Regions from separate parts of the Paenibacillus sp. J22R67 genome, predicted to be linked through region 2. Evidence: a T-box and tRNA genes for the amino acid it is inferred to sense, from the RefSeq annotation. Region 2 holds a T-box; the other holds one or more tRNA genes.
What was found. A T-box is a leader RNA that pairs with one kind of tRNA and senses whether it is charged. The one in region 2 lies ahead of AC58VC_RS03540 (arginine--tRNA ligase), so its partner is inferred to be a tRNA-Arg.
Positions count from the first base shown of each region.

Region 1: it encodes a tRNA-Arg, which carries the amino acid that the T-box ahead of AC58VC_RS03540 (arginine--tRNA ligase) is inferred to sense. The anticodon was not compared.

Region 1 covers NZ_JCAUAX010000030.1:1,103-13,138, reverse strand. Annotated here, with positions in the region: tRNA gene AC58VC_RS38150 (tRNA-Ser) at 1-12, shown strand, start outside; tRNA gene AC58VC_RS38145 (tRNA-Glu) at 35-109, shown strand; tRNA gene AC58VC_RS38140 (tRNA-Val) at 136-211, shown strand; tRNA gene AC58VC_RS38135 (tRNA-Asp) at 232-308, shown strand; tRNA gene AC58VC_RS38130 (tRNA-Thr) at 326-401, shown strand; tRNA gene AC58VC_RS38125 (tRNA-Tyr) at 426-507, shown strand; tRNA gene AC58VC_RS38120 (tRNA-His) at 529-601, shown strand; tRNA gene AC58VC_RS38115 (tRNA-Gln) at 616-687, shown strand; tRNA gene AC58VC_RS38110 (tRNA-Lys) at 698-773, shown strand; tRNA gene AC58VC_RS38105 (tRNA-Leu) at 793-872, shown strand; tRNA gene AC58VC_RS38100 (tRNA-Gly) at 910-981, shown strand; tRNA gene AC58VC_RS38095 (tRNA-Cys) at 986-1,056, shown strand; tRNA gene AC58VC_RS38090 (tRNA-Leu) at 1,072-1,157, shown strand; tRNA gene AC58VC_RS38085 (tRNA-Arg) at 1,179-1,255, shown strand; tRNA gene AC58VC_RS38080 (tRNA-Leu) at 1,261-1,339, shown strand; tRNA gene AC58VC_RS38075 (tRNA-Pro) at 1,345-1,418, shown strand; tRNA gene AC58VC_RS38070 (tRNA-Gly) at 1,432-1,502, shown strand; gene AC58VC_RS38065 (carbohydrate ABC transporter permease) at 1,703-2,578, opposite strand; gene AC58VC_RS38060 (ABC transporter permease) at 2,593-3,522, opposite strand; gene AC58VC_RS38055 (helix-turn-helix domain-containing protein) at 3,749-6,013, shown strand; gene AC58VC_RS38050 (extracellular solute-binding protein) at 6,232-7,713, shown strand; gene AC58VC_RS38045 (hypothetical protein) at 7,832-8,023, shown strand; gene AC58VC_RS38040 (TetR/AcrR family transcriptional regulator) at 8,235-8,813, shown strand; gene AC58VC_RS38035 (HEAT repeat domain-containing protein) at 8,908-9,348, shown strand; gene AC58VC_RS38030 (spore coat protein) at 9,425-10,057, shown strand; gene AC58VC_RS38025 (YqcI/YcgG family protein) at 10,106-10,855, opposite strand; gene AC58VC_RS38020 (DUF1989 domain-containing protein) at 10,918-11,505, opposite strand; gene AC58VC_RS38015 (FUSC family protein) at 11,681-12,036, shown strand, end outside.
Region 2 covers NZ_JCAUAX010000001.1:701,737-718,572, reverse strand. Annotated here, with positions in the region: gene AC58VC_RS03555 (efflux RND transporter permease subunit) at 1-2,504, shown strand, start outside; gene AC58VC_RS03550 (GDYXXLXY domain-containing protein) at 2,631-4,865, shown strand; gene AC58VC_RS03545 (EamA family transporter) at 4,925-5,800, shown strand; T-box leader at 5,849-6,069, shown strand; gene AC58VC_RS03540 (arginine--tRNA ligase) at 6,124-8,010, shown strand; gene AC58VC_RS03535 (hypothetical protein) at 8,189-8,821, shown strand; gene AC58VC_RS03530 (threonine synthase) at 9,101-10,312, opposite strand; gene AC58VC_RS03525 (YheC/YheD family protein) at 10,442-11,176, opposite strand; gene panD (aspartate 1-decarboxylase) at 11,169-11,570, opposite strand; gene AC58VC_RS03515 (ABC transporter ATP-binding protein) at 11,829-12,458, shown strand; gene AC58VC_RS03510 (ABC transporter permease) at 12,460-13,203, shown strand; gene AC58VC_RS03505 (sulfite exporter TauE/SafE family protein) at 13,284-14,048, opposite strand; gene AC58VC_RS03500 (MFS transporter) at 14,248-15,579, shown strand; gene AC58VC_RS03495 (MHYT domain-containing protein) at 15,650-16,759, opposite strand.

The DNA of each region.
Region 1 (12,036 bases), on a different contig from region 2:
CCTCTCTCTCCGTTGGTATATTTTCATTAAGCATGGCCCGTTGGTCAAGTGGTTAAGACACCTCCCTTTCACGGAGGTAACAGGGGTTCGAGTCCCCTACGGGTCACCATTTTCACTTTAGAAGTTCATTCCCATGGAGGCTTAGCTCAGCTGGGAGAGCATCTGCCTTACAAGCAGAGGGTCGGCGGTTCGATCCCGTCAGCCTCCACCATTATTCAAATTTATAAATGTGGAGCCGTGGTGTAGAGGCCTAACATGCCTGCCTGTCACGCAGGAGACCGCGGGTTCGAATCCCGTCGGCTCCGCCATTATAACTAATGAATATGCCGTTGTAGCTCAACTGGTAGAGCAACTGACTTGTAATCAGTAGGTTGGGGGTTCAAGTCCTCTCGACGGCACCAGAATTGCAAAAGGTTTTACATCATGGAGGCTTAGTGAAGTGGCTAAACACGGCAGACTGTAAATCTGCTCTCTCCGAGTTCGGTGGTTCGAATCCATCAGCCTCCATTTCTTTATCTTTCTAATGCGGCGGTCGTGGCGAAGGGGTTAACGCACTGGTTTGTGGATCCAGCATTCGCGGGTTCAAGTCCCGTCGTCCGCCCATTACCTACCCATTGGGGATTAGCCAAGCGGTAAGGCAACGGACTTTGACTCCGTCATGCCAAGGTTCAAATCCTTGATCCCCAGTTTCTTTCATGAGTCATTAGCTCAGTTGGTAGAGCACCTGACTTTTAATCAGGGTGTCGTAGGTTCGAATCCTACATGACTCACCATTTGCCTTATTTACAGCATGCGCGTATGGCGGAATTGGCAGACGCACTAGACTTAGGATCTAGCGGGTGACCGTGGGGGTTCAAGTCCCTCTACGCGCATTATTTCCCAAAAATGTTTGGGGAACCCCATTATCATGCGGAAGTGGCTCAGGGGTAGAGCATCGCCTTGCCAAGGCGAGGGTCGCGGGTTCGAATCCCGTCTTCCGCTTTTTGGCGCTATAGCCAAGTGGTAAGGCAGAGCTCTGCAAAAGCTTTACCCCCAGTTCGAATCTGGGTAGCGCCTTCTGCCTTTAAGCAAGCCGGAGTGGCGGAATCGGCAGACGCACAGGACTTAAAATCCTGCGATAGGTGACTATCGTACCGGTTCAAGTCCGGTCTTCGGCATTATTTACCTCAATTTCATACGCGCCCTTAGCTCAGCTGGATAGAGTATTTGACTACGAATCAAAAGGTCGGGAGTTCGAATCTCTCAGGGCGCGCCACATAAGCCGGCGTGGCGGAATGGCAGACGCGCTCGACTCAAAATCGAGTTCTAACGAGTGGAGGTTCGAGTCCTCTCGCCGGTATTTTTCGGGACGTAGCTCAGCTTGGTAGAGCACCTGCTTTGGGAGCAGGGGGTCGCATGTTCAAATCGTGTCGTCCCGACTTTTTACATCATGCGGGTGTAGTTCAATGGTAGAACTTCAGCCTTCCAAGCTGGTAGCGTGGGTTCGATTCCCATCACCCGCTTTAAACAAAAGATCACCTCAGGGTGATCTTTTTGTTTTGAAGGGGAAAGGAAGAGAAGCCGCAGAGGGTTCGACCGTCCGTTAGGACGCGCGTCCAAATCTACCACTAGTTGCTTCCGTAGGAAGCATGTTCAATCAGGAATTGGAGTATTCCCATCACCAGCTTTAAACAAAAGATCACCTCAGGGTGATCTTTTTGTTTTACTCTTTTACAGAACCGATCAGCAATCCTTTAATAAAGTATTTTTGCAGGAATGGATAAAACAAAACAATAGGACCAATGGTTACGATGGCTGTGGCCATTTTGATGGATTCGCTCGGCAGCTGTGCGGTAGACATGGTTGTTGAGGAAGTCTGCATTTGCTGAATCATGCTGATTTCGGAATTTAATTTGAACAGTAAGTATTGCAGAGGGAACAACTGGCTCTTATCAACGAGCATAATCGCGTTAAACCAGTTATTCCAGTAGCCAATACCATAGAAAAGCGTAATTGTCGCAAGTACGGGCAGACTTAACGGCATAAAGATTCGAAAGGCGATATAGGCGTCGTTGGCTCCATCGATCCGAGCAGCTTCAGTTAAGGAATCTGGAATTTGCTTCATATAATTCCTGACGAGAAACAAGTTGAACGGATTAAACAAGAGGGAGGGGACGATGAGCGCCCACAGGTTGTTTTTTAAACCAAAGCCCGTGCTGATCATATACCAAGGTACAAGTCCAGTGTTAAACACCATCGTGATAAAGAAAAACATAGCGAGACTATTTCGGTATTTTAAATGCTTGGCAGATAAGGTATATCCCGCCATGGCGGTGATGATAACGGCTATGAATGTACCAAGCACAGTAACGGCGATAGAAACCATGTAGCTTTGCAGCAGTGGAGAGTTACCTGAAAAGAGCATACGGTAAGCGGCAAACGATAGTTGCTGAGGAAAAAAACTATATCCATGTGTCTGGATATAACGTTCATCTGTGAAAGATACGATCAGTACCAGTAGTAGAGGTAATGTACATAATAAGGATACGATGAAAATGAAGACCATATTAGCGGCGTCAAATAGCTTTACAGTACGCATGGCGGCTCCTTTCTTTAAAACAGAGAGTTATCAGGGCTTACTTTGCGAACGATCCAATTGACGCCAAACACAAGGATAAACCCAACGATTGATTGATACAGCCCAATGGCCATGGCTTGTGCAGGGTTACCGATGGTTCGCAGCGCCCGGAACGTGTAGGTGTCGATGACATCAACGGTTGGGTAAAGCAATCCGTTGTCTTTTATGATGGCGTAGATCATATCGAAACTTCCGTACATGATTCTGCCTAACGCGAGCAAGGAAAGAATAATAACCGTGGGCATGAGCAGCGGAAGAGTAATGAAGCGAATCTGCTGCCAGCGGCTGGCACCATCGATTTTGGCCGCTTCGTAAAGCGAGGCGTCAATGCCTGTGATAGCGGCCAAGTAGATAACTAGCGAAATGCCGACATCCTTCCATACATTGGTGGTAACCAGGATCTGCACCCAGTACTGCGGCGAGGAGTACCAATTGATGGGGCTTAAATCAAACATGGTCATTGTTTTGTTAATGAGCCCGTAATTGGTCGCAAATAAACTGTAAATCACATAACTGATGATGACCCAGGACAAGAAATGCGGAAACAGGATCGTGGATTGCATGATTTTTGAGAAACGGAGACTTTTCAGTTCACTGAACAGGATTGCTAATAATAACGCAAATATGGTACCGAAAATGATAAAGAAGAAATTTAGTCGGATCGTATTGAAGGTAACTTGCCAGGCACGGTCGGATAAGAAGAAAAATTTGAAGTTATCAAGACCAACCCATGGGGAGCCCCAAATACCCAGCTTGTAGTTAAATTTCTGGAATGCGATCAACATGTACGGGAGCGTCATGTACCCATAAATAAAGGTGTAGACAGCAGCAGGGACGACGAGCAAATAGGCGATATAATTCCTTCTTAGTTCCCGGAATAAATCTTGTTTTTTAATGGCGCTCATAGTGGTACGCTCCTTAGGTTGAAATAGCGAAGCAACTGCACCTCTTCACACTAGTTTAAAGTGACAAGCGAGTAAACTTTGAATATCTTTAATCCCGTTGTTTATTGGATAAATGAGCATTTCAATTTCTCGTTATTTTTATAATTTTCGGTAATTGAATTATTTAAAATTCTTTTCTTGCTATAATAAAACGATACGAAAACGGACGATCTGGGAGGAACAACGCATGCAAATGAGAAGTAAAATGCTGAGGCATTCCGCGTACCGAAAGCTATTTCTTAGCTTTCTTTTACTAACTTCAATTACCATATCTGTCGTTTGTATGACGCTGTACACGTTCTTCTCGATGAACGCTGTTAAGGAGGTTGGCAGCATTTCCAAATCCATGTTGAGTCAAACGAGTTATGTTGCCAACATCGTCAATCAGCAGGTATATGAAATCGGCAATCATTTGATTAACAATACTGACATTGTATCGACGATGTATAATCCAGAACTTGACCGTATTAAAGAATACCGCCTTGTGAGAGCGCTTTCTGACATTCAATCCGGCTATCCTTTTCTGAATTCTATCGGAATCTATAACGGGTACACGGACCGCTACATGAACACGAAGGGCATCACCCGGCAGGACGAGAATGAACTTTTACAAAATATTAATCACGAACGTGAGAAAAAATACAGTAAATTGTATCCCCGAACGATTCATGACCCTGTGTCGGGCCTTGACGTTAATGTATTAACTTTTGTACTGCAACCAGGGTATAATTCCTATTTGCCAAAAAAGGGCGCTATCGTCATCAACATGGAAGAGAAGTACATACAGAAATTAATTCAAGGCATGAAAAACAACAGCTCAAACTTTATTATGGTGACAGACGATCTAGGGACGATTTTCTCCCACAGTGATGGGGCGCATTTCCTTGAAAATAATGTCAGGGATAAGTACATAAGCGATACAATTCATTCCAAAGAAAGCAGCGGTAATTTTACAACGGAGATCGATGGGGAGAAGCATTTGGTCAGCTTCGTGAAATCGAACGAATTAAATTGGTATTTCATCAGCGTTAATCGTTATAAGGATTTGTTAGCTAATCTGAATTATATAAAAGGGGTCGTGCTTGCCATAGCATTGTCAATGTTTGTGTTATGTATGGCCGTATCACTTTGGCTAACGAATCAGATGTACAACCCGATGGAAAAACTGCTCAGGAAAATGATGTCAGTGTATAAAAATGACGATTTGGACACTACCAAGAAAGTAAACGAATATTTGTTATTAGATGAAGCCTTTCAAAATATCGCTGACAAGATAGCATTTATGGGTCCAGCGCTGCATATTGCCAAGAAAAGTTACCTGCTCAATTATTTTAAAGGGAGTCAAGTAGACTTGAGTAATCAGTATCGCGAACAGCTGCGAGGACCGTATTTCCTAGTCATGCTGCTCAAGATTGATGACTTTGCAGATTTCAGTAATAAGCACTCGGAGAAGTCACAATCCTTAATTCGATTCGCGGTATGTAACATTGCCCAAGACTTGACGGGTATGGAGGCTGTGGTCGTGGAGGCAGATGAAATCGGTGTTTTGGGGCAGTTGGAAACAGACGTTCCTCAGACTGAGCTCCCTAGATTGGTTGGAGAAATTCAAACGAATGTGAAAAAGTTTTTCAAGATTTCTGTAACTGCTTCAATTGGCTCTATCGTTCAAACTGACGCAGATATTCGCAACTCGTATGCTCATGCCAAAGAAGCGTTGCAGCAGCGTTTTTTTGCTGGTAAAGGACAGATGTTTACATATGCTGAGGAAACTTATGAAGCCAAAGAGGAGTTTAAATATCCGAGTAATTTGGAAAAAAGGCTCATCGAAGCCATACAAATCTCTCATCATGAAGCTGTCCAGAGTGAGATGGAGGAATTAATCCAGTATGCAAGCCAACTGCCTTATGACCAAGCACTGTTATGCTTAAATCAGCTGATTATCTCTATGTATATCCATTTTGACTTGTCTGCTGTTGGAAATCATGAAGCGAAGCATTTCATTGAAATTGCAACGAGTCTGACCAATTATGAATCTCTACATGAAGCGGCTTTCGAATTAGAACAAGTGTGCTATAAGATCTGCGACAACATAAAAGCGAAGTCGAAGGGCCGCCAGAACGATATTGTGGAGGAGATCAAGGAGTTTATCGATCGAAACTATGCGAAGCCCGATATTTCACTCGAGGGTCTCTCTGAACAAGTGCAGCTGACACCGGGATATTTCGGGAAACTGTTTAAGGCTTACTGCAAGATGTCTTTTAATGATTATTTAAAGCATGTACGGCTAGAGAAAGCAAAGGAATTACTGCTGGAAACAAACGAATCGGCAAATACGATAAGCGAGAAGATCGGTATTTATAATACGACCTATTTTTACACATTGTTTAAGAAGAAATATGGGGTTTCTCCTGCACAGTTCCGATCTGATGCTCTGGGTGAGAAGTTAGGGTGATGCTATTTTCTAATTTGTAAATGAATCCCCTAAATTTGAAATCGGTAAATCTCTTTTATTTGAAGCGATTATAGGTTTTTTAAGTTTACCTATCATGTGGGTGGCGGCTACGATGGACCTGTCATATAAATTGGTTTATAAGGAGTGGGTTCAATTTGTACTCAAAGTCCAATAAGTTCAAACGTTCTTGGATTTGGCTGCTTTGTATCACTTTGATCATGTCGATACTTTCTGCCTGCACGAAGTCAGCAGACCCAGCAGTAAGTACACCAGCAGATCAGTCTGGATCTAAGGCTGGAGGAACAGAGAAACTCATGGTGCGCTACGTGATGCCGGGTACGGCGCCACAGGATCAAGCTATGGTGGAAGAAGCGATCAATAAGAAGCTTGCGCAAGATGGTTTAAACCTTACTTATAAAGCCATTTACATTCCATGGGACGTTTGGGATCAGAAAACAAACCTCATGATGTCGACCGGCGAGGAATTCGAAATCATTCACATCATGCATGACCTGAAAGGCCCTAACGTCCTCGCAAGCAATGGGGGTATCATTCCAATTGATGATCTGCTTGCCAAGTACGGAGCTGATCTTAAGAAAAGTCTCCCTGATTGGGTATGGGGCGCTGCCAAAATCAATGGGAAGACATATTTTGTTCCGGATTTCTGGACGGATACCGCGAATGCAGATGGCATGGTTACCTTTAGAACGGATCTATTAAAGAAGAACAACCTTCAACCGCCGAAATCGCCGCAGGAGCTGCTCACGGCAGCAGAAACAATTAAGAAGAATTGGCCTGAGGACAATAAGGACGTCTATATTCGTGTATTAGCGGAAGAAACACCTGCCTATCTACACACAACGTACGACACCTATCCATTTGCCGTATTCCAAGATTTGATCTCCGTTGATCAGCAGGGCACTGTGAAGCCATGGATCGAAACACCGGAATTTAAGAAGGATACACAATTTTTTAGAGATGCCTATTTGAAGAAATTAGTGAATCCGGACATTTTGACGGTACCTAAGGAAGTATCCGCTAAAGAAGAAAGCAATGGTAGAATTCTGTTCCGGGAAGGCGAAGGAATCGGAGGATCGAAACTGCTCGCTGAGAAAGTCCCGGGAGCCGAGCTCGATATGTATTATTTAAACGATAAGCCGAAATTCCGTTCTTACGGGGTGCGAAACTCTAACGGGATTTCCGCAACTAGTAAGCATCCGGAAGCGGCGATTCAGTTCTTGAATTGGCTGAATCTCAAGCAGGAGAATTTTGATTTAGTTTTATACGGCATTAAAGATACACATTGGAAAGATGGCGGCGCCAACAAAATGGAGTTGCTGAAAAAGGATGATAAGAACGCACCTGCTTATCAGCTTCAGTTTTGGATGCTGGGCAACATTCAGATGGGCAGATGGACTCCAGATACGCACCCTGCCTATGTGAAGGCCAGAACCACGGTTGAGCAGAATGCAGTAAACAGTGTTGTTGTTGGCTTTAATTTTGACGCGAGCAAAGTAGGCGTTGAGTACGCGAATTGCTTGGCTGAGCTGAAAACAAGTATTTATCCGATTAAGCTGGGGCTTGTCGACTACGATAAGGCATTTCCGGATGCCCTTAAGAAAATGAATGCTGCAGGCTTGCAAAAGGTCGTTGCCGAGTATGACAGACAGTTCAAAGAGTGGCAGAAGAGCAATAAATAATGGTAATAATTAAACTATCCGAAACGAATATAAATGACTAAGACAAACAGACAAGCATGGGCGAATATACATATACGGATTCATCAAAAGTTGATTTTCAACTAGGAGGTGTTTCGGTATGGTTTTTTGGATAATCGTCGTTGTCATTGTTGTAATCGGTTTGTTAATCTTGGTTAGCACGAAGAGGAAATCCGCGGTAGAGTCAACAGCAGTGAAAACACATAAGGAGTGCTCCTACTGCAATGAGGAAATCGAAATCGATGCGGCAGTTTGCAAGTACTGCAGGGGGATTGTCGTAAGCTCTAGCTAGCTCGATACTGATAAAAGCAAAACTCAAAACCCTGAGGCGGCCTGCCTCAGGGTTTTGAGCATGAATGCTGTGTTGCGGCATTCGCAGTGTAACGGTTCGAACATTCATATAATATTAGACCGATGGTCATTTAATGAATTGAACAAACATGCAGTTTCCTCTATACTTGGAACATACAGCGTATACATTAGCGATAAACGGAGATGACCCAATGAACCGTGAGGAAAAAAAGCGGGCAACGCGCAAAAAGATCATAGACACAGCGCTCGAACTATTTGCGGAGCAAGGTTACGAAGAGACTACGGTTCATCAGATTACGGAACGAGCTGGTGTGGCGAAGGGAACGTTTTTCAACTATTTTGCCACGAAGGAAGAAGTGTTCTGTGATATTCAGACATTCTGGGCGTCGACTGAGTTCGTTAAGCTGAAGGATAAAAGCGGGCCGATTCTCCCTCATTTACGGGAGTTCCTTATAGAATTGGTAAGGCTTGTGCCGTATACTAGACAGCTTGCCCGTGCGCTATTTCAAAGCAATCTTAGTAACGAGAAGTCACTGTCCAATCAGCTGGAGATGTTGGAAGAGCTGAAAGTAGTGCTCATTCCTCTAATAGAAGAAGCACAGAAACGAGGGGAGTTCTCAACGGTCTTCCCGGCAGAAATGATCGCGGATCAAGCCATTCAAACTTATATGGGTGTATTAATTACCTGGGGAATGGGGATGGGCGATGACAAGCTTAATACCCAAATGGCAGTCAGTTTCGAACTATTTTTTCGAAGTCTGCAGCCGTAAGTCCATTTCATTGGCGCTTAGCCCCAAAAAAGTGTAACATCATTGTAGTAAAAGAACATGCGCAAATTGCAGCAGTCGAAGGAGCTTGAGTCAGTTGAATATAGAATTAAACAATGAAGTGCCAGCTAATTTTGAAGAGTTAAAAAAATCCGCGAATCGTTCCTCCAATTGGAGAGAACGTCTGGATGCTGTTGAACAGTTAGGTCAATGGAATGATCAACAGAGCATAAATATTTTGACCCGTATCCTAACTAACGATGCCGTGTATCCCATTCAAGAATTAGCTTATCGCAAGCTAAAAGCATTTGGGGAAGATGTCCAGCTGCCGCCGCGGAAAAAAGGGGATTTGGTCAAAGGAGCAGGCAAGGTGTTCGTGCGTATTAAAAAGAGCCTACCGGAAGGTCATAGCTTTGAAGCATTCAAAGAAAAGCTCCAAAAAACCAGAACGGATGTGTACGATACGTACGAAGGGGACAAGGGTGCTGACTTTGATAAGTGGCTTGAAACCACTTGGGCCTCGCTGCTGCTGAAGTAGGAGAAATTGTATAATTTCCGTCATTCTAACTCATATTATCGAAGTTACCAATCCATCAATTAAAGGAGACTTCGAGATGCAGCAGCAAACACCATATAACAACATGAATCAAATGGCACCTAACATGAACCATGGGGGACATGAGCTCTTTGATTTGCACGAAGTGTTAGCTTGTTCCATTAATGTACTGGATCAGTTTATGATTTTCAGACAGTTCGTCCAAGATCCTGAGCTTCTGGACATTTTGGACCATCAGTACAGCTTTACGCTCTACCACTACAATTTAACGGCAGAGTGCTTTACTACGGGACAGAAGCCGAGCGAAGAGACGCAGACCTACATGATAAGGAATCTGTCTCAGCCCATCTATGGGATCAAGCCTACGCAGCCCAAAAAGCCGAATCAATCGCTGGCTGATGTGAAGGACGCTGGTATTAGTGCGCATATGCTGGGGCTTATTAAATCTCATGCCTCTCTATTGACGATGACTTCCGTTGAGGTGACGAACCCTGCAGTTCGTCGTGTACTAGCCTCCCAGGTGCAGAATTTTATCGAGATGGCCTATGAGATTTTCTTGTATCAGAATAGAAATGCCTACTATCAGGTTCCACAGCTTGGGACTTCGGATATGCAGAAAATGCTGAATACCTTCGTCCCGGCCCAAGGCATGCCGCAGATGCCTCCAAATAATCGGGAAACGATTCATTAAAAAAAGATAACCAGCTTCGGTCCGCATAGGCCTTGGCTGGTTTTTTCATTACTTCTTTTTCATGGCCATAGAAGCAAAAGGGCATTTAGGAGCTATACTTTCATCATCACGCAGGAAATATTGCTCCCATTCCAGATTGTCTGCCTGACCGTACCATTTGAGTGAGGGATGTGCGGGAACGCCGTCGTACTCGACTAGTTTTTGGCGAATTAGGTTTTTCATATTGCGTCCGAAAGCGGTTGAATCATTAATTTCTTCGAAAACCCATCGGGGCTGGAAGGTGATTAGAAAATAAGGCGTCCTTCTGCTTCGGCGAACTTGATGGGCAGGTGTCCCGCAAAAGGCGAAGTACGGATGGCCACTATAACAGAACTCCCATGCATGGTGGGAGGGATCTTGAGGAATGTGTGCGGGCCAAGGAACCGGATCTGTGGCGCTTACCCGGCTCAAGACGGACCAGAAGACTTGCTCGTAATCTTCCACGGTGAATTCAGCCACCATGTCTTCCGGCGTTTCGAAAAATAGTACAAGCGAAGCAAACCGGCCGGTATCACGGGAGCATTCGCCGTATTGTTGCAGCAGCTGCGCAGCTTCTTCAATGGCTTGATCAGATCTGGGATCTGCTGCAAAACCGAACCGCAAGCTGTCGGTGAGAAAACCCTGCCGCCCTGGTATACAGGGGTACATCCGGTCTTCATCCGCAATCATATGCCCGAACTTGCGAAAGGCATCTTGCTGCCAATCAGGCAGCTCACCTACATAGCGATCCAGCCAACTTTTGGATTTCAAATGAACCATAACCAAACCCTCCTTCTTCCATTCGGAGCATAGTATGCTGAGTGGAAGAGTTGGGTGAATGCCTACATAATCTCGATGTCAATAGGTGTGCACTTGAACCCATTACATGCGCTCTCGGAGCACGGACAAGCAGACACAGCTATGATTAAATCCATTTCCGCTCGAAGTTCAATATAATCTCCAGCCTTCGATAACGGCCTCTCTATCGTGATTTCCCCTGATGGTTCTATGATGGTATTCATAAACAAATTAATGGGGTAATGTTGGTCAGGGATGGGAATTGCGAACTCGGCTAGGGCCTGATTCAGGTTATGATAGCAGCTTGCATGGTCTTTTTTACTATAGAGCACTTCATACATTTCGCTGCGGCAAGCTGGATTAATGAAATCATGCTGACCTACGCGATCAGTTACTAGGGTTAGCATTGGCTTGTATGTATTGGTATAAAGCAGGTCTCCTGGCTTCAATTTCAATTTATGAAGGGCATCCATCGTAACTCCAGGGTCCAAACGTTCTCTAAAATCGTCTACACGATAGGCGACAAAGTCGGCAACCTGCTCGCCTTCTACGTCGGTTATTCTAACCGTTTGTCCTTTGCTGAGCTTAAATCCAAGCCCTTGTGTGGGCGGAATTCGCCATTTTTGTTTGATCATAGAAGCCTCCAGCCGAGTTTATGGAAATTACTTTAACAGTATGGCTTCCGCATGGGACTGTCATGCAAGTTGACTGGCAGAATCGAAGCAGGGACTTAAGGAGTTACTTTGCATCAATCCCTTTACCTGTGTAAGATAATAGGGAATCAATATTTGGGATGAGGGGGATTTCATGGTTTTCGGTGCGCGTGTTTGGAAAACGGGTATCGCCGTTGCTTTGGCCTTATACATAAGTGCCTGGCTTAATTTTACTCCTCCTGTCATTGCCGCTGTTGCTGCCATTTTTGCTATGCAGCCTTCGATTTATCGTTCGTGGCGCTACTTTTTAGAGCAGCTGCAGACGAATATTCTTGGTGCGGCATTGGCACTGTTGGCGGGAATATTTTTCTCAAATAATGTCATTGCAATTGGCATTGTCTGTATTATTGTCATTATCATCAGTCTTAGAATGCGTATGGAAGAAACAATAGGTCTTACTTTGGTTACCGTTGTAGCGGTGATGGAGGCTTCTGGAGAGTGGGAGTTCGC
Region 2 (16,836 bases):
GCAACCGGGAAGCGGTGCTTACCATTAAGCTGGACGGCGCTGCAATCAACCGATACGGCCTTACACCGCGAGAGGTATCCGGCTTTATTCAGGGAGGACTTGTGTCCAGTCCGGCAGGCACGGTTGATTTTAACGGCAATCGTCAGATGCTTCGGGTAAAAGGACAGTTGGACTCCATTTACAGCCTGGACAATATGAAAATAAGAACGCCTGAAGGCGACACGCTTCTGCTTAAGCAAATCGCGAGAGTGGAAGCGATCAGCGAATCCACCGTTGCGGCCAGACTAGACGACAAACCGGCGATTACCCTATTGCTTTACAAGACAAAGGATACGAATACGGTAGAATTCGCCGCAGAAGTAGATAAACAAATTGCATCCTGGCAAAAGTCATTGAAAGGAGTAAAGTTCCATCTTGTATTGAATGGAGCAACATCTGTGAAGGAATCTATTCATGGGATGGTACAGGAAGGCGGGCTGGGGGCGCTTCTTGCTTCTTTCATGATCTTGATCTTTTTACGGAATGTGCGAATGACCTTCATTGTACTGGTCTCCATACCGCTTTCCATTTTGATTACGCTGCTATTTATGAACCCGCTTGGTATTTCATTGAACATAATGACGCTCGGGGGGATGGCGATTGCTATTGGACGGGTCGTTGATGACAGCATCGTCGTGATTGAAAATATTTACAGCCAGATGCAGAAGGCGCAGGAACGCAGCGAATCGGTTATCAGGCTGGCTACGCAGCAGGTGTCCTCGGCCATCACTTCTTCGACCCTTACAACGGTTGGTGTTTTCGCACCGATTGGTTTCGTCAGCGGCGTTGTCGGCGAAGTATTCCGTCCGTTTGCACTGACTTTGATCTGTGCGCTTCTGTCTTCCTTGCTTGTTGCCCTAACGGTCATTCCGATGCTGGCGAAGCTGATGGTGCTTAAAGGAAATAACATTCCGCATCAGAATGAGAAGCAAGTGAATTCGTACATGCTTCACTATCAAAGAATGTTAGAGTGGTCTTTAAACAACCGTATAAAGACGTTGTTGTTTGCAGCGTTTTTGTTTGTTCTTTCCATTGTGCTGACGGTGCCGCATCTGGCAACTTCGTTTATGCCGGCCAACGAGTCGGAGAGACAAATGGTTTTTACGATTCAGATGCCTCGCGGCACATCGCTCGAAATGATGAATGCTCAATCCAAAGAAATCGAAACTTTATTGAAAGATGCCAAGAATGCCTCGGGTCAATCCATTTTTAGCTACAACGAAGCGATTATGGGGGCTGACTGGGCGGATATTTACACGGAATCGAGTGCGCATACAGACGCTAAGCTGGCTTTTAAACAATATAAGCAAAAAATCGTTGAGCTTCTTCCCAAAGATGCCAAAGTGAACGGTAAAGTATTCGCTTTTGGACCTGGCACGGGAAGCAGCGTAGACTTCTCCTACTTATTAACAGGAGATGATCAGCTGTATTTACAGCAGGCTGCTCGGCAGATTGAGAATAAACTGAGAGAGTTCCCTGAGCTTACGGAGATTAAAAACAGCCTAAGCGAAACAAAGACAGAAGTTGAGATTACCGTGGATGAAGGCAAGGCGATGATGTACGGCTTCACTGCGGCTCAAGTTCTGGAGGACGTGAATGGTTGGGTAAAAGAAGAAAAGTTAGGTGATCTTAAATTTAATAACATCACTTATGCGACCAAGGTAATGCTGGATAACAAATACAAAGATTCGATAGATGAGTTAGGCAGTATCAAACTTAAGTCAGCGAGTGGTAAACTTGTGCAAATTAATGAGATCGCTAAAGTTAAAGAAATTGACGCTCCAGTCTCTATTAGTCGGGAGATGCAGTCGCAGGTAATTACGGTGACGGCTCAAATCGACAGTGCCGATAAAGGCGGAATTAGTAAAAAAATATCGACGGAGCTTGCCAAGATTGAGCTGCCCTTGGGCGTAAGCCGCGAAGTAAAGGGAGTGTCGGGTGATATTAATCAAAGCTTCAGGGACATGTTCATGGCCATGGGAGCGTCTATTTTTATCGTGTACCTTGTCATGGTACTCGCATTTGGGAATGCAAGAGCACCATTCTCGATTCTTTTCTGCTTGCCGCTTGCTGCAATCGGAGGCTTATTCGGTCTCTTGGTTGCCGGAGAGTCACTAAACGTCACCAGCCTGATCGGGTTTCTTATGTTAATCGGTATCGTCGTCACCAATGCCATTGTTCTCATCGACAGGGTCCAACAGCTTGCTGAGCAGGGCCATCCGCTGCGTCAATCGTTGATTGAAGCGGGGATGACACGCCTCAGACCGATTATGATGACCGCAGGTGCGACCATTATGGCTTTGATGCCATTAGCGCTAGGTCTATCTAAAGGGACGATCGTCTCGAAAGGTTTAGCTGTCGTTGTTATTGGGGGATTAAGTACTTCGACGCTGCTCACCCTAGTCGTTGTACCTATTGTGTATGAATGGATTTATTCCATGAAAATGGGGAAGGGCCGTAAGTGAAACTTTGGAAGGAGACGGGTTGATGCGTTACTTTAGGCTAATGATCGGGTACTAGGAATAGTTAGTACTTCTCAAAACGTATATCTCAAGTACAATGAGAAGTAAGACGAGAGGAGGCCACGCATCATGAACTCGAAATGGATTACGATTCAATTAGGCTATGTGCTGGGAGCCAGTTCCCTTCTAACTGCCATTGTATATTTCTTTGCAACAAACTGGGAGCAATTAAACCGCTGGGAGAAATTCGCGCCAGCTTTTCTGCTTATTCTCGGCTTCTATGGATTATCAGTTTGGCTTTCCAATCAAGCAGGCCGGCAGTTTCTAAGTAAGCTTAGCTTGTTTGCAAGCTGCATATCCTTTGGTGTAGGGGCTGGGCTCATTGGGCAAACCTACAACTCCCATGCCGATAGCTACACGTTGTTTGCGATCTGGTTCATCCCGGCATTTCTTTTTGCCATATGGACGAGGTGGCAGCCCTTTTACATCCTATCGTATATTCTTGGGCATTTGGCTTATTGCTTTTACTTTTTCCCACAATGGGAAGGAAGATCGGATTCGGAGGCTGTCCAAATCGCGATTTGGGTAGGGTTAGCTATCGCAAACGGAATTCTCTATCTGCTAACAGAGCGTGGAAGGTTAAATTCATCGTTTTTGAAATGGATTTCATTTCAAGCAGGTATAGCCATACTGCTCATGCTTTCAAATTCGTACGCATTCGAAGATTATGGGGTGTTCATGAATCTGCCCCTGGTTGCTATTCTAACGGCAGCAGTTTGGTATTCCCATAAGACACGTAACAAAGCTTATCTGTTATTCTCAGGCTTATGGATTTCAGCCACGATTACATTCAAATACATTGAGCTTATCGTTCACCATTATAACGAGCTTTTTTTCATCGCAAGTTTGATATTTGTGATTGTGTTCATCGGTGCGAATGTGAAGTTCATGACATTTATTCGTGCCTGGCAGCCTGCCGAGAAGCCAAGGAATGGTGAACTCGAAAGCGAGGCAGGTGAGCACGATAAACCGGAAGGTGATTTTACCAAATGGATTGTGCGCGTTCTCACGGTTTCCGTTGTCATCATCGGTTCGCTGCTAGGCAGTCTGACGGTTGTTGGAATTGTTACGTTGGTGCTCGGGTTTGAGAACCCAGAGAATGTGTTAATGGGTTTTGGACTTGTTGTTGTCACTGGCATGATCTTATTGAACAAGTTAAATGCTCTAGTCCGGTACACAATACTCATCAGTGGACTGCTTCTTGGAGCGGGAGCGGCTGTGTTTGCAGAAAATGTCCCTGCTCTATTCGCTTTCTTAGCGCTTACAATCGCTGCATTTATCTACATTGCCGGGACGGTGCATCGTATCTTTTTCTTCCTTGCATCAATTTTGATTACAGCCGCGATCCTATCCAATTGGATCAATAGCAGTGTTATCATTTTGACAGTCATTGCAGGATTATTATTCCTCCTGTTTGCAGGCGGGCAGGTTATTCAGAACGCTGCAGTTAGGCAGCCAGTGCTCTATAGCAGCTACCCTTCGTTTCTATTAGCATTGTTTGCACTAACCTTCATAACCGAGTCTACCTGGTATTACATCGCCAATGCACTGTTTTTTGTTCTTGTGGTGCTTGCCTTAGTCGTTAGTAAGCAGCTGCAGATCCGCTGGATTTTCGCGTGGTCGATGGGCTTTTGGACAGCTTTCCTTGTCTACAAATACTACGATTTAGCTTGGAAGCTGCTGCATAAATCAGTTACGCTCGCTATGATTGGAATCTTGATTCTGATCTTTACTCTTTGGTATGAAAAAAGACACCGCCTTGAAGCTGCCGAACCAGAAGCTAGTGCTGGGCCAAATCATAAAGCGAACCGACTCCTTATTGCGGTGCTGGTGCTGCTGCAAATCGCGGCCATGTCGATACAAATTGGCAAAAGCGAGTACCTGCTCTCTCATGGGCAGCTCATCAAGCTCCAGCTTGAGCCGCTTGACCCGCGTTCGCTTATTCAAGGTGATTATGTACGTTTGCGCTACACGATTTCTCAGCCGCCTATCTTTGATTCCAAAAATGGTGATGTGCCATCAAAGCAAAAAATCGCTGTTGTGCTTGCTCCGAACACAGCTACAGGTGTGTATGAATTCAGCCGCGTTTATACGAAAGGCGAGCCACTTGGCCCAGGAGAAGTTCGTATTAACGGTACTCGAATGGGGTACGAGGGGATTGACTATGGGATTGAAACTTACTTCATCCCAGAAGGAACTGGCCGTAACTACGAACAACATGCGAAGTTCGCGGAAGTGAAAGTTTCTGCTGGCGGAGATGCCATTCTTGAGCGCCTTCTCCTGGAACAAAGTGTTGTTCAATAAGAATTAATGTGGTAAAATAACCCGATCTTTGCAAGCAAAAGAGAGGGGTAGCTGTTCGGATGTGGCTCATGTATTCCGTACTTGCGGCTTTCAGTTTCGGGCTGCGAGGCATTCTGTATCACTGGTCCAGCCAGCAATCATTAAATCGGAATGTGCTGCTATGCGGCACATTTTTCATGGGGGCGTTAATAAGCGCCATTTGCGCCCTTCTTTTACAACAAGCTTGGACGGTGTCTGCGCTGATTGGTGTCCAAATGGGGCTGTTTTCCTTTGGGGCTAATGCCAGTATGTTCAAGGGTTTTGCCGTAGGAAAAGCGTCATTGGTCGCCATCCTCACTGGTTTGCCATCCGTCGTTGTGGTATTCGTTGCGTATCTGATTTGGGACGAACGACTTAACATCATGCAGTTTCTAGCCTTTGTCATTATTGTTATCGGGATTTTAGTCGTGCGCTATTCCAATGATATTACGCTCAAAAATTTGCAAGGCGCAGGATGGGGAGCGCTTGCTCTGATTCTTTTTGCGGCCAATGATTTGTCCAGTAAATGGACGACTTTGGTATCGGCTCCACTCTTTCCGACATTGTTCTGTATGTTTGCAACTGGAACCATCTGTTTTGGACTTTGGTGGTTGAAGGATCAGAAGCAAGGGGACAATACACAGGTAAAAGTAGCAGCTGCTTCAGGCTGGACGGAACGACGAACATTTCTGTTCGGGATGGTCGTGGGCATTACGAATGTGGTCGGCATGATTTTCATTATTCATGGATTTGATCATGGCAAAGCAGGCTTAGTATCTGCTGTTGTCGCATTGAATGTACTAATCGTGCTTCTGTACACGCGATTTGTTTTGAAGGATAAATTTTCGATGATGGAACAGTCTGGATTGGCGTTGGCGTTCATTGGCATCCTAATGATGAAATTAGTTGCCTCTTGACAACTAGGGAATATTAAAGTAATATTCAGTCAATTCATAACTTGATATGTAACATTGATGAACAGGACAGTAGTTCTTGTCGGACAGTCGCAGCGAGCCGGGAATGGTGGGAACCGGTACGAATGTCAGGAACGAAACGGACCTGGGAAATGGTCTTCCGAACGGAGTAGTAGGGAGATCCGGCATAAGCCGTTATCGTTGGAGGGGTTAAATCTGCTGATTTAACACTTAGAGTGGTACCGCGGGAATGAACAGCTCTCGTCTCTTATTTAGAGACGGGGGCTTTTTTGTATGCAAATTATATGATTTGGGAGGAAAATACCATGATTCAGCAGCTATTAACCGTTGAAATTGAGCAGCACGTCGAGGCCATGTTCCAGGAATCCGGGACCCCGCGTCCAGCCCATTTGAAAATTCTAACCGAGCATCCAGCTCACCCGGAGCATGGAGACTACAGCTCCAACATCGCCATGCTTTTGGCCAAAATATTGCGCAAATCCCCCTTGCAGATCGCTGGGGAGCTTCAAAGCCGCATCGAACAGAACGGGCTTGTCCAAGGTTTGTTCAGCAAGGCAGCTGCTGTTGCACCTGGTTTTCTAAATTTTTATATCAACTGGGATGCATGGGCTAATGGAAAATATCAAGCTCCAACTAAGCGCGCTACTCCTAGCAATCAAACTAAAGTGTTGGTCGAACATACCTCCATTAATCCTAACAAAGCCGCGCATGTTGGTCATTTGAGAAATTCCTGTATCGGTGACTCGTTGTCGCGTATGCTTTCGCATGCTGGGTACGAAGTAGAGGTTCACAACTATATTGATGACCTTGGGAATCAATTAGCAGATACGGTGGTAGGTATTCTTCATACGCAAACCGAGGGGAGTTTCCCGCGATTTGGAGATTTTTGTTGGGAAACCTACGCCAAGGTGAACCAAGCTTATAAAGCGCAGCCAGAGCTAGCCGAGCAGCGTTCTGTGGTCCTACATGCCATTGAGAGCGGGACATCAAATCTTGCGTGGATGGGAGCACTGGTCGCAGAGCGCATTGTGCGTGAGCAGTTGGATGAAATGAAACAATTCGGTATCTCCTACGATGTGCTGGTTTGGGAAAGCAGCATTGTTCGTGCAGGGTTTTGGGATACAACCTTTGAGCTGCTGAGCAAAACGGAGATGTTTCACAAGGTGACTGAGGGGAAACTGGCAGGCTGTTGGGTATTGAAAAACCTCGATGAAGGGGGAGAAATTCCAGCAGACAACCAGGATTTTCAAGGGGATAAAGTGCTTGTTCGTTCCAATGGCATTCTCACCTACACAGCGAAGGATATCGCCTATCATCTGTGGAAATTCGGTTTGCTTCAAAATGATTTTGTGTATAAAAAATGGGAGGACGGCCTATGGTCAACGACTGCCCAAGGAAGTAAGAAAACAATTGGGCACGCAGATATGGTCATTAATGTCATTGACTATCGTCAGCAGTATCCACAAGAAATGGTGAAGCTGGCCCTAGAAGTTCTTGGTTATCAGCAGCAGGCGAGCCAGCTCAAGCATGTAAGCTACGGTGTTGTTTCATTGAGTCCCGACACAGCGGGAGGACTTGGCCTGGATACTTCCGAAGGCAAAAGTTCCTATGCGATGTCAGGGCGTCAAGGCATTGGCATTAAAGTCGCTGATCTTCTTGATCGCATGGAGAAAGTGATAGATGCCAAACGTTCAAGAAAAGCGGGAATATCGAGCAGATCCATCGCTGCGGCATCGATCCGTTACTATTTGCTGAAATATCAGCTGCAAACGGAAGTGATTTTTGATCTGGAGCAAGCTACCGAAGTGACTGGGAATACAGGTGTTTACTTGCTTTATGCCTATGCGAGAGCGAACCGTATTTTGGACAAAGCTAAGAAAGATGATCAACTCCAAACCGTCGAAGCCATTTTCAATGGAAACCTTCTGGAAGATCAGGAATATCAGCTGCTTAGGCATATCGCTTACTGGCCGGAAACGTTGGAGAATGCCACTTCACAATTGGCTCCTAGCTTGATTTGTCATTATGCGTTTGAATTGGCTTCTCTGTTCAATCATTTCTATAGCGCTTGTCCGGTTTTAAAAGGGAGCGAAGAGAGCATCTCTCACCGTTTATGGATCACTCAAACGGTAAAGGCTACCCTTCATGAAGCTCTTGAGCTGCTTGGTATGCCGACTCCTAAGCGTTTATAGAAAGTTCCTTTGAAAGAGCCTGTTGTGCTCCCCTAACTCGATCTCGGTGAACGCTTCTGAGGTTGGTGTCGTCCGCATTCGTCTTTAAAAATGCAACAATAGCTTTCTGATCTGGATCAAATGCGGTACAATAGGAATATTCGTGCCAATATGAATGATTCAGGAGGCTTTTACCACAATGACAGAAAAAGAGATCGAAACACAAACCGAAGAAAATAACGCACAAGATTTGGAACAAGAGCAGGCCCAGATCATTATGACTTGGTTTCAGCACATGAACGAAGTTATGAAAGCGCAATTTCCCGAATATGAAGTCGAGGGACAAATCGGAAATAATCCAACGTATGGCCCGATGTTTGCTTTTACACTTAAAAAAGATGAGAAGTTCACGTCATGTGGGTTTTTCTTAAATGAAATTATGAGAAATTTTCAAACAAATCCGAATGCTGGACTCTGGATTTCTTCCTTCTTTGTGGACTTGCTGCGAAGCCCGGAGAATCATCCGCTTCCTAATCCGCCGCAAACGGAAGACCAGGCGAAAGAACTTTTGGATAAACATATTGTTCCTTACTGCGCATCAGCTGTTCGTGAAGAATTTCCTGATCAAAAGATTTATGTTGATTTAGAGCTTCATGAGGAGCATGGCCCTGTATTGGAAGCCGGCTTCGTTGCTGTACAAGATGGCAATAACACTTGTGCTCTTCCTCTGCAATATTTAATGACGTTATTCTTATTGAACCGTGATCCAGCTGAGCCTCTGATTCAAGCGATGTACCGCTTGTACGAAGAAAATAATCTAGGTCAAGCCTAACTGGAACTATAGTCCGCTATTTCACTGAAAAGGCGCAATTTCCACATGTAAGGGGAACTACGTTCTGCTATGTTGCCAATTTCACCTGAAAAACGTGCATGGAGGCCAAATAAGTACCTGTAGTTCCGCTCAGAGAGAAAACAGCGTGTTTTTCAATGAATAGAGGATTCCAGTTCCCATGAATCCATGTATCCAACGTATTACTAGGGGGTTCGTGGGCTCGAATACAAACATAAAAGGACCGTCAGGAAGAATTACTTCCCTGACGGTTTTTCTTGCTCAGTGCCCAAGCGACTTATAATCCGCATAGCTCCGTATTCTTGGAACCGAGGAAATGCTTTCCAGCTGTGCATATTTCATCGCATGCGATGTGTTAAACAGCACAACTGAGTCGGTTGGGCGCAACCAGCCATTGTCACAGAGCTCAATCAGACCTGCCCAGGTCGCAGAGCCTTCTGGTGACGAAGAAATGCCTTGAGCGCCCAAAGAACGCGTAGCATCGGCGATCTGGCTCTTGGATAAGGCCAGCGCCGTACCGCCGCTTTCCTTAACAATGGACAAGATGAGAGGTAGATCAGGCGGCTGCGGCACACGCATGCCTGTCGGACTCGGCTCAACGGCTGCTCCTGCCTGGTTCATGCCAGCTTGTTGCAACAGTCCATCGACAATAGGCTGGCAGCCTTCTTCTTGCACGCAAACGAATCGCGGCATGGGTCCGTCAACAAAGCCAAGCGCTTTGAGCTCATGGTAAGCTTTCCACATGCCAATAATTCCGGAGCCTCCGCCGGTTGGATAGATGATGACGTCGGGAAACGTCCATCCAAGCTGTTCGGCGAGCTCCAGTCCCATTGTTTTTTTACCTTCTACGCGTCCAGGCTCCTTTAAGGTGCCAACATTCACCCAGCCTTGCTCCTGCTTGCCGGCTTCAATAATAGCAGCGGCGTCATGTATGAAGCCATCTACCAGGTAGGTTTCCGCCCCATAGAGAGGACACTCCTCCACGATTAGCGGAGGGCAATCTAGGGGGATGAACACCGAAGCCTTAATCCCGGCGTGGCTTGCATAGGCAGCGAGCGCGCCAGCGGCGTTGCCGTTGGAAGGAACGGCCGCTTTGGTTGCTCCCGCTTCTTTTAGCAGAGAAACGGCAACGGAAAAACCTCGTGATTTGAAGCTTCCCGTCGGGTTCTGTTCTTCGCGTTTAATCCATAGCTGCTTAATGGGCAGCTTCTGTTCCCAATTCTGTAAGCGTACTAGCGGGGTCCAGCCTTCGCCTAACGTGATGATACAATCCGGGTTGCTCACCGGAAGCAGTTCGTTGTATCTCCACATGGATGGGTAGCGAGTCTGTAATGCTTCCTTCTTGAATGTTTTGCTCAAGCGCTCCAAGTCGTAGTCGACCAATAACGTGCCGCCGCAAGTACATTTCATGTCTTGATAGCGGAATGGGAGCTTTGCCGAACATCGTGAGCAATAAAGCCCCAATTGCTTCATCTTTGGGCCTCCTCGCCGTTTTCAGCGGGAAAACGAATGGTTAGTTAGTAAGAATTCGCATATGCAAACTCTAATGTAGATTATTACAGCCGGGAGAAGTTGGAGACGGCTTGTGTCTCTTGCATTTGTTTATTTTTTGTGGAAAGTCTTGATTCTGCGGAAGATCGACTTATCCTTTAGCTTCAAAAATAGTTCCAGCATTGGTGCATAGTTGACCTCTATGATCCAAACGTGGCCCTCTTTATCAAAAGCCATATCGATCCCCATCGTTTTTACCCATCTATAGGAAGGCCCAAGCTTGGCAGCGCTCTTTAGTGCAACTTTATCGAGCTTTGCTAATAGTTCCCCTGATCGCATGGATTTAAGCTGAGAGTGTTTGAGCGCATGCTCCACTGAAACAACTTTTCCGCTGCTCATGCGGATATTCGTAACGATAAAGCCTGCACCTGCGACTTTGGCCAGTTTACCAGTTACTTGCCACTTCGAATGAGGGTGCCGCTGTACCATCACGCGTAGATCAAAGGGCCGCCCATTAACGGTAGCGAGTGGAATACGCTGCTGAACAATGTAATTTTTGCCGGTTTTCTTTTTGAGAAAGGTATTTACTTGATCTTGATCGGTAAATCGTTTCTTTTTTGCCCCGTCTTGGAGCTCGTATTCGGAAGTATTCAATTTCTTGAAGCGAATGACACCGTGACCGCCATAGCTGCCAGTGGGCTTAATAATAACCTGCTCATATTTATTTAACATTCGCCAGAAGGTGGATTCCTTCAGCCATTCGGTTTCCGGGAGGTTCACTCGAAGCTCCTCCGATTTGCGGAGTAGCTTGTATTTCGTCCACTTGCTGGTGCTGAGATTACTCATAAGATTTCACTTCTTGCTCTTGAATGACCACATCATGCTCCTCAACCCGGAGTACCTGATTCTGATCATCTACGAATACGACTTGGGGCTTCAAGGCTGAGATTTCAGCTTCATCCATCAGACCCATGCTCAGAATGATAACAAGATCCCCTGGCTTAAAAAGATGGGCTGGAGGGCCGTTCAGTCCGATTTTGCCACAGCCTTCCGGTGCCGGAATGGCGTATGTTTTCCACCTAGTCGCGTTGCGCAGGCTGGTAACCTGAACCATTTCGTAGGGTAAAATGTTCGCTTTACGCATTAACGAAGCATCTATGGTAATGCTTCCGACGTAATTCAGGTCGGCTTCCGTAACCGTTGCACGGTGGATTTTACCTTTACACATTAGTCGCTGCATATGCAGTAGCTCCTTTATCATCACATTGGGTGTTCATCACAACGTATGAATAGGGCAAGTCATCTTGTGTAGGCCAGTGCCTGTTTGTGAAAAAAATGGGTTAAAAACACCATGAGAAATGGGCTGTGATATAATTTAATCATCATAAGCGTTAGATCATCTAGGGAGTGAGAAATTCTGCAGCCTTATTTTGTTATTGAAAATGTACATAAAAACCATCCAAACGGAGGGAGCACGCCGCTTTTTAAACAAATCAGTGTGGATGTTTGTTCTAGAGATGTCATAGCGATCCAAGGGCCATCCGGGCAGGGGAAGAGTACGCTATTACGTGTTTTAGCTGCATTAGACAGCATTCACGGTGGCCGTTTATCCTTACATGGACGTCCTGTTGATAGCTGGGGACCATGCGAGTGGCGGAAACGGGTATGTTATGTGCCTCAACAACCGGCTATGCTGCCGAAGACCGTGGAAGACAATCTGGCTCTGGTGAGTAAGCTTCATCAGCGTAAATTTGATCAGCCTCTAGCTAAGAGACTCATGGATGAGGTTGGGTTGGGTGATCTTAATTGGTCTCAGAATCCAGCAGAATTGTCCGGTGGACAAAAACAACGTCTTCAGCTCGTGCGTTCGATGTTGCTCAGCTCCGATATCCTTCTACTCGATGAAGCGACCTCAGCGCTGGATGCACAGAGCAAACAAGCGGTGGAAACGATGCTAATGAGATGGAAGGATGAAATGGGGACAGCGCTTATTTGGGTGACCCATGAGCAGAAGCAAGCCGTGAGAGTGGCCAATCGGTTTTGGCATCTGGAGAGCGGGGCTTTGTTAGAAACAGTGAAAAAAGGCGACTTACCGCCTATTTCCTTTGATCAAGGGGGAGTGGTGTAAGTTGTCTCCAATAGCTTTGGGCTTTACGCTTACTTTTATCATGATTACGATGGTCTTATCCAAATGGCAGAAGCTTGGGCTTGAAAAGGATATTGCCTGGGGAACCATTCGTGGTGCTTTGCAGCTGCTGTTCATAGGATACGTGCTTCATTTTGTTTTTCAAACCGAACACTTAGGACTTATTATAGGAATCATTGCAATCATGATTATGATAGCTACACAAAACGCGGGCAAACGTGGGATAGGGTTAAAAGGGATCAATTGGCGAATAGCAGCAGCAATTGCTGTTACAGAAATGCTAACCATGGGACTTATGCTTGGTTTCCAAATTATTAAACCAACTACCCAATTCATAATCCCCATCAGCGGGATGACAATTGGAAGTTCTATGATTGTTTGCGGGTTGTTTTTGAATCAGATGAACCGTGAGGTAGGGTCGTCTCGCGAGTTAATTGATGTCCTTCTTGCGCTGGGAGCGACACCCAAACAAGCCATTCAACAAGCGCTTCAGCGCTCTGTTAAGGCAAGTATGATTCCTACCATAGACGGAATGAAGACAGTCGGATTAGTCCAACTGCCTGGCATGATGACAGGGATGATTATTGCGGGTTCGAGTCCGATCGAAGCCGTTAGGTATCAGATTTTGATTTTATTTGCTTTTACGGCTTCAGCAGCAATGACAGGTATTATTTTAAGTGTTTTGAGCTATAAATTATGGTTCACCAAGGATATGACTTTGAAATAAGAAAAAGTTATTTCCCGGGGAATCTCCGGAATTACAATATACCAAAAGCGCCCGAATAGAATCGGGCGCTTTTGGTATTCTTATATTAATTTAAGGCCACTAATTAATACTAGACTTGCAATTATCGTCCGCAGGACATTGGTCGGTGCTTTGGTGGAGAGCATGCTCCCGATCAGCACACCAGGAATCGAGCCAAGCAGAAGATTGATGACGAGCGTGTAGTTGACATTTCCCATGCTAGCGTGCAGAATACCTGCTGTCGTTGCTAGAAAAAATGCATGAGCGATATCTGTTCCGACGAGTTGTGCGGGAACCATGCGGAAGAAATAAAGCATGGCAATGGCATATAAGGAGCCAGAACCGATGGAGGTTATTCCTACTATGAATCCAAGTACCGCACCGATGGTGATAGTCAGACCGCGTTTCTCTTCCAAACTTTTGAGCTGCCAACGGTTTTCCTTGATCTTATGGCCGAAAAAAACTTTGAACAAGGTGGCGAAAGCAACCAGAATCAAGACATAGCCGAGCGCGTGTTTGATAATGACTTCTTGATTATTATAAAACGAGTTGAATGATTTCAGGAAAATTACTGCGACAATGACGCCCGGAATACTGCCCATTGCTAACATCTTGACAAGCTTAAAATCAATGGTTTTCTGCCGCCAATGCTGAATCGTGCCGAAAAGCTTCGTGATGGAATTATAAAGCAGGTCTGTTCCGACGGCAATAGAAGGATGAATACCGATTAGGATTAAGATGGGGGTGAGCAGCGAAGCTCCGCCAACACCTGTCAATCCAACCAAAAAACCAACAATTACACCCATAAACAAAATACTCAAAGTCATGTAGTCATGTCCCCATTCAATTACCCACTAATTCAATTGGATTAATTTTATTATATGGGTTAGCTATATGTAAAGAAGTTTTTTGTATGCTGTTTCGAGTCGCAGCAGCCAAATCACTAAATACGCTATTCATTAGATAACGAATCAGTTACAATATATGGATGTGATTAAGAAGACAGCATAGGAGGTACATCAAAATATGAGTAATAATCGAAGTAATCGAACAACGGTCATGGTCAGCATCGTACTGGCGATGCTAGTGGCATCTATGGATACGACCATTGCCAATACGACGATGCCGATTATTGTGAAGGAAATTGGCGGTAGTGACCTTTTTGCCTGGGCATTTACCTCGTATATGGTGCTTTCTACTGTACTTGCTCCGCTAGCAGGCCGATTATCCGATTTATTTGGTCGGAAAAAGATCTATGCTGCCGGGATTCTCTTGTTTCTAGGCGGATCTGTACTTTGCGGTCTATCCCAGAGTATGCTGCAGCTGATCCTATTTAGAGCCATCCAAGGGATTGGCGCGGGCGTGATGATGCCGTTTCCTGCGATAATCGCGGGAGACATCTATCCCGTGGAGCAGCGTGGGAAAGTGCAAGCCTTCTTCACAGCGATGTGGGGGCTAGCGGCTGTATTAGCACCGTTATTAGGGACATTTTTTGTGACATATTTGAGCTGGCGATGGATATTCTTCGTTAATATTCCGATTTGCTTGGTCTCGCTTCTAGCTTTGAAGCCGTACAAAGAAGTCTATCAAGCGAAGAAATCAGTAGTGGATTACGGCGGAGCCGTGTTATTCGCTTTGGGGATTTCGCTGCTGCTCCTAACGACAACGGTTGAGCAGTACAATTACATATACGGGGCATTAGGAGCTTTATTCATGGTTGCCTTTTTCTTCTACGAGAAGAGGCACAGCGCACCGATTGTTCCTTTGAATCTACTTAGGAACCGACCAGTTGCGATTATGATTGCTGTCTCGTTCATCTCCTGTGCAGCTCTATTCGGGACCTCAAGCTTTATTCCGCTTTATTTGCAAAATCAAGGCTATTCGCTATTTGTGAGTGGAATTGCTCTGCTCGGAACGTCGATTGGTTGGATGGTTGTTGCTGTCCCAAGCGGGAAATGGGTGCTTAAATATGGTTATAAACCGCTACTTATAATAGGGAACGGTTTGCTCGTGATTACGGCTATCATGCTTTATTTTATGGGTGAAAAAACGGCCTTCTGGTACTCTTTTGCGACGATGACGATGCTTGGCCTTGCCTTTGGACTCATCTTTACGGTTTCAACGATTGGTTCGCAGCAGCTTGTTGAAGCGCACCAGAAAGGGATATCTACTTCGTTGCAGTTGTTCGCTCGTAATATTGGCACGGCCGTGAGCGTGACCATCATGGGGGCGATTTTAACAAAAGCGACTGTATTCTATAGTGGTTTCCATGGTATGTTCGTGTTTGGCTTCATTGTCAGTTTAGTCTCCATGTTCATCCCATTTATGATTCAATCCACATCCAAACAGGCGGCTTAAGCCTGGGATCCAGAGAATGAGCAAGAACCTGAGGTGCTGCCTCAGGTTCTTTGCTCATGATAACGTATATTTAGGAAGCTGAAGCTGAATGTTTCTGATTCGTTAAGTCCCTAATCGTTGCCGCAAACATCATCTTTCCTTTAAACTGAAACCCGGTGATTGTGATCTCAGCCGGAAATTCGGAACGATCTGCACGGTAGGCGGCCATTTCAACTCGCTTGCCGAGCAAAGCAGCATCTTGCCGTGAAAGCTGCTGAAACAATGAAGCGGCCGCTTCGCCATTTCGATCAAAAGGGAATAGAAAGTCAAACATTGTTAAAGTCAAAGCTTGCTTGCGGGTATAACCAAAGGTTGCTGACACCGCCGAATTACATTCAATAATCCAGCCCCTGCTGTTAAACACCATGATGCAGTCGATACTTGTATCCAGTAGAGAGGCCTTGAGGGCAAATTGTTCAACGAGCTTCTGATCGATTTTCATGGCATAAAACAAGTTGATGGAGAGAAAAATGATCGTCCCAAAAGCAATCAACAAGGCGAGTATATAACCATCCATACTCGCAGGGTAATGCTCAGAAAGCATGCTGCGATCTGGATATGTCATTTTTCCTGCAAACATCCCTATATAATGCATGCCACTCAGGGCTAAGCTGATAACGAATCCGTTAGTAAGCACCTTTTGTTTGGTGTAGGAGGATAGGTATAAAGTAGTTATGGATGCTATGATAGCTATTAAAATAGAAATGATAAATGGCATAGGTGAATATCGAATTTCCACTTGATGTAGGGCGCTCATGCTCAAGAAGTGCATTCCGGATAACGACAATCCCATAAATGTTCCGCCAAGCAGAAATTTAGGGAATTCGAACGTGGCGAAATGCATGACAATAAAGCCAATTATGGAGCCAATTACTGCGATAGCTAAAGATGTGAATAACGTCGCAATGTCGAAGCTCTTATCGACCGGAGATGGACAGGCTAATATCGCAATGAAATGTATGGACCAGATGCCCACGGCTATGGTGGAAGCACTGCTCGTGATCCATAACTTTTGTTGCCAGGGGCTAGAATCAGCAATTCTTTGTGCCAATTTCAGACTTGTATAGGAAGCTAACAGAACAATAACGAAAGCTAGAAGGATGAGGTATAAACTATATCGATGAGTTTCTGCAAGATGCATATCCGATTCCTCTCATTGAATGATGTTGTGCCAGTCTTCGGTGGTTTTATTATAGTTGTCAGTCAATGACGTGTATA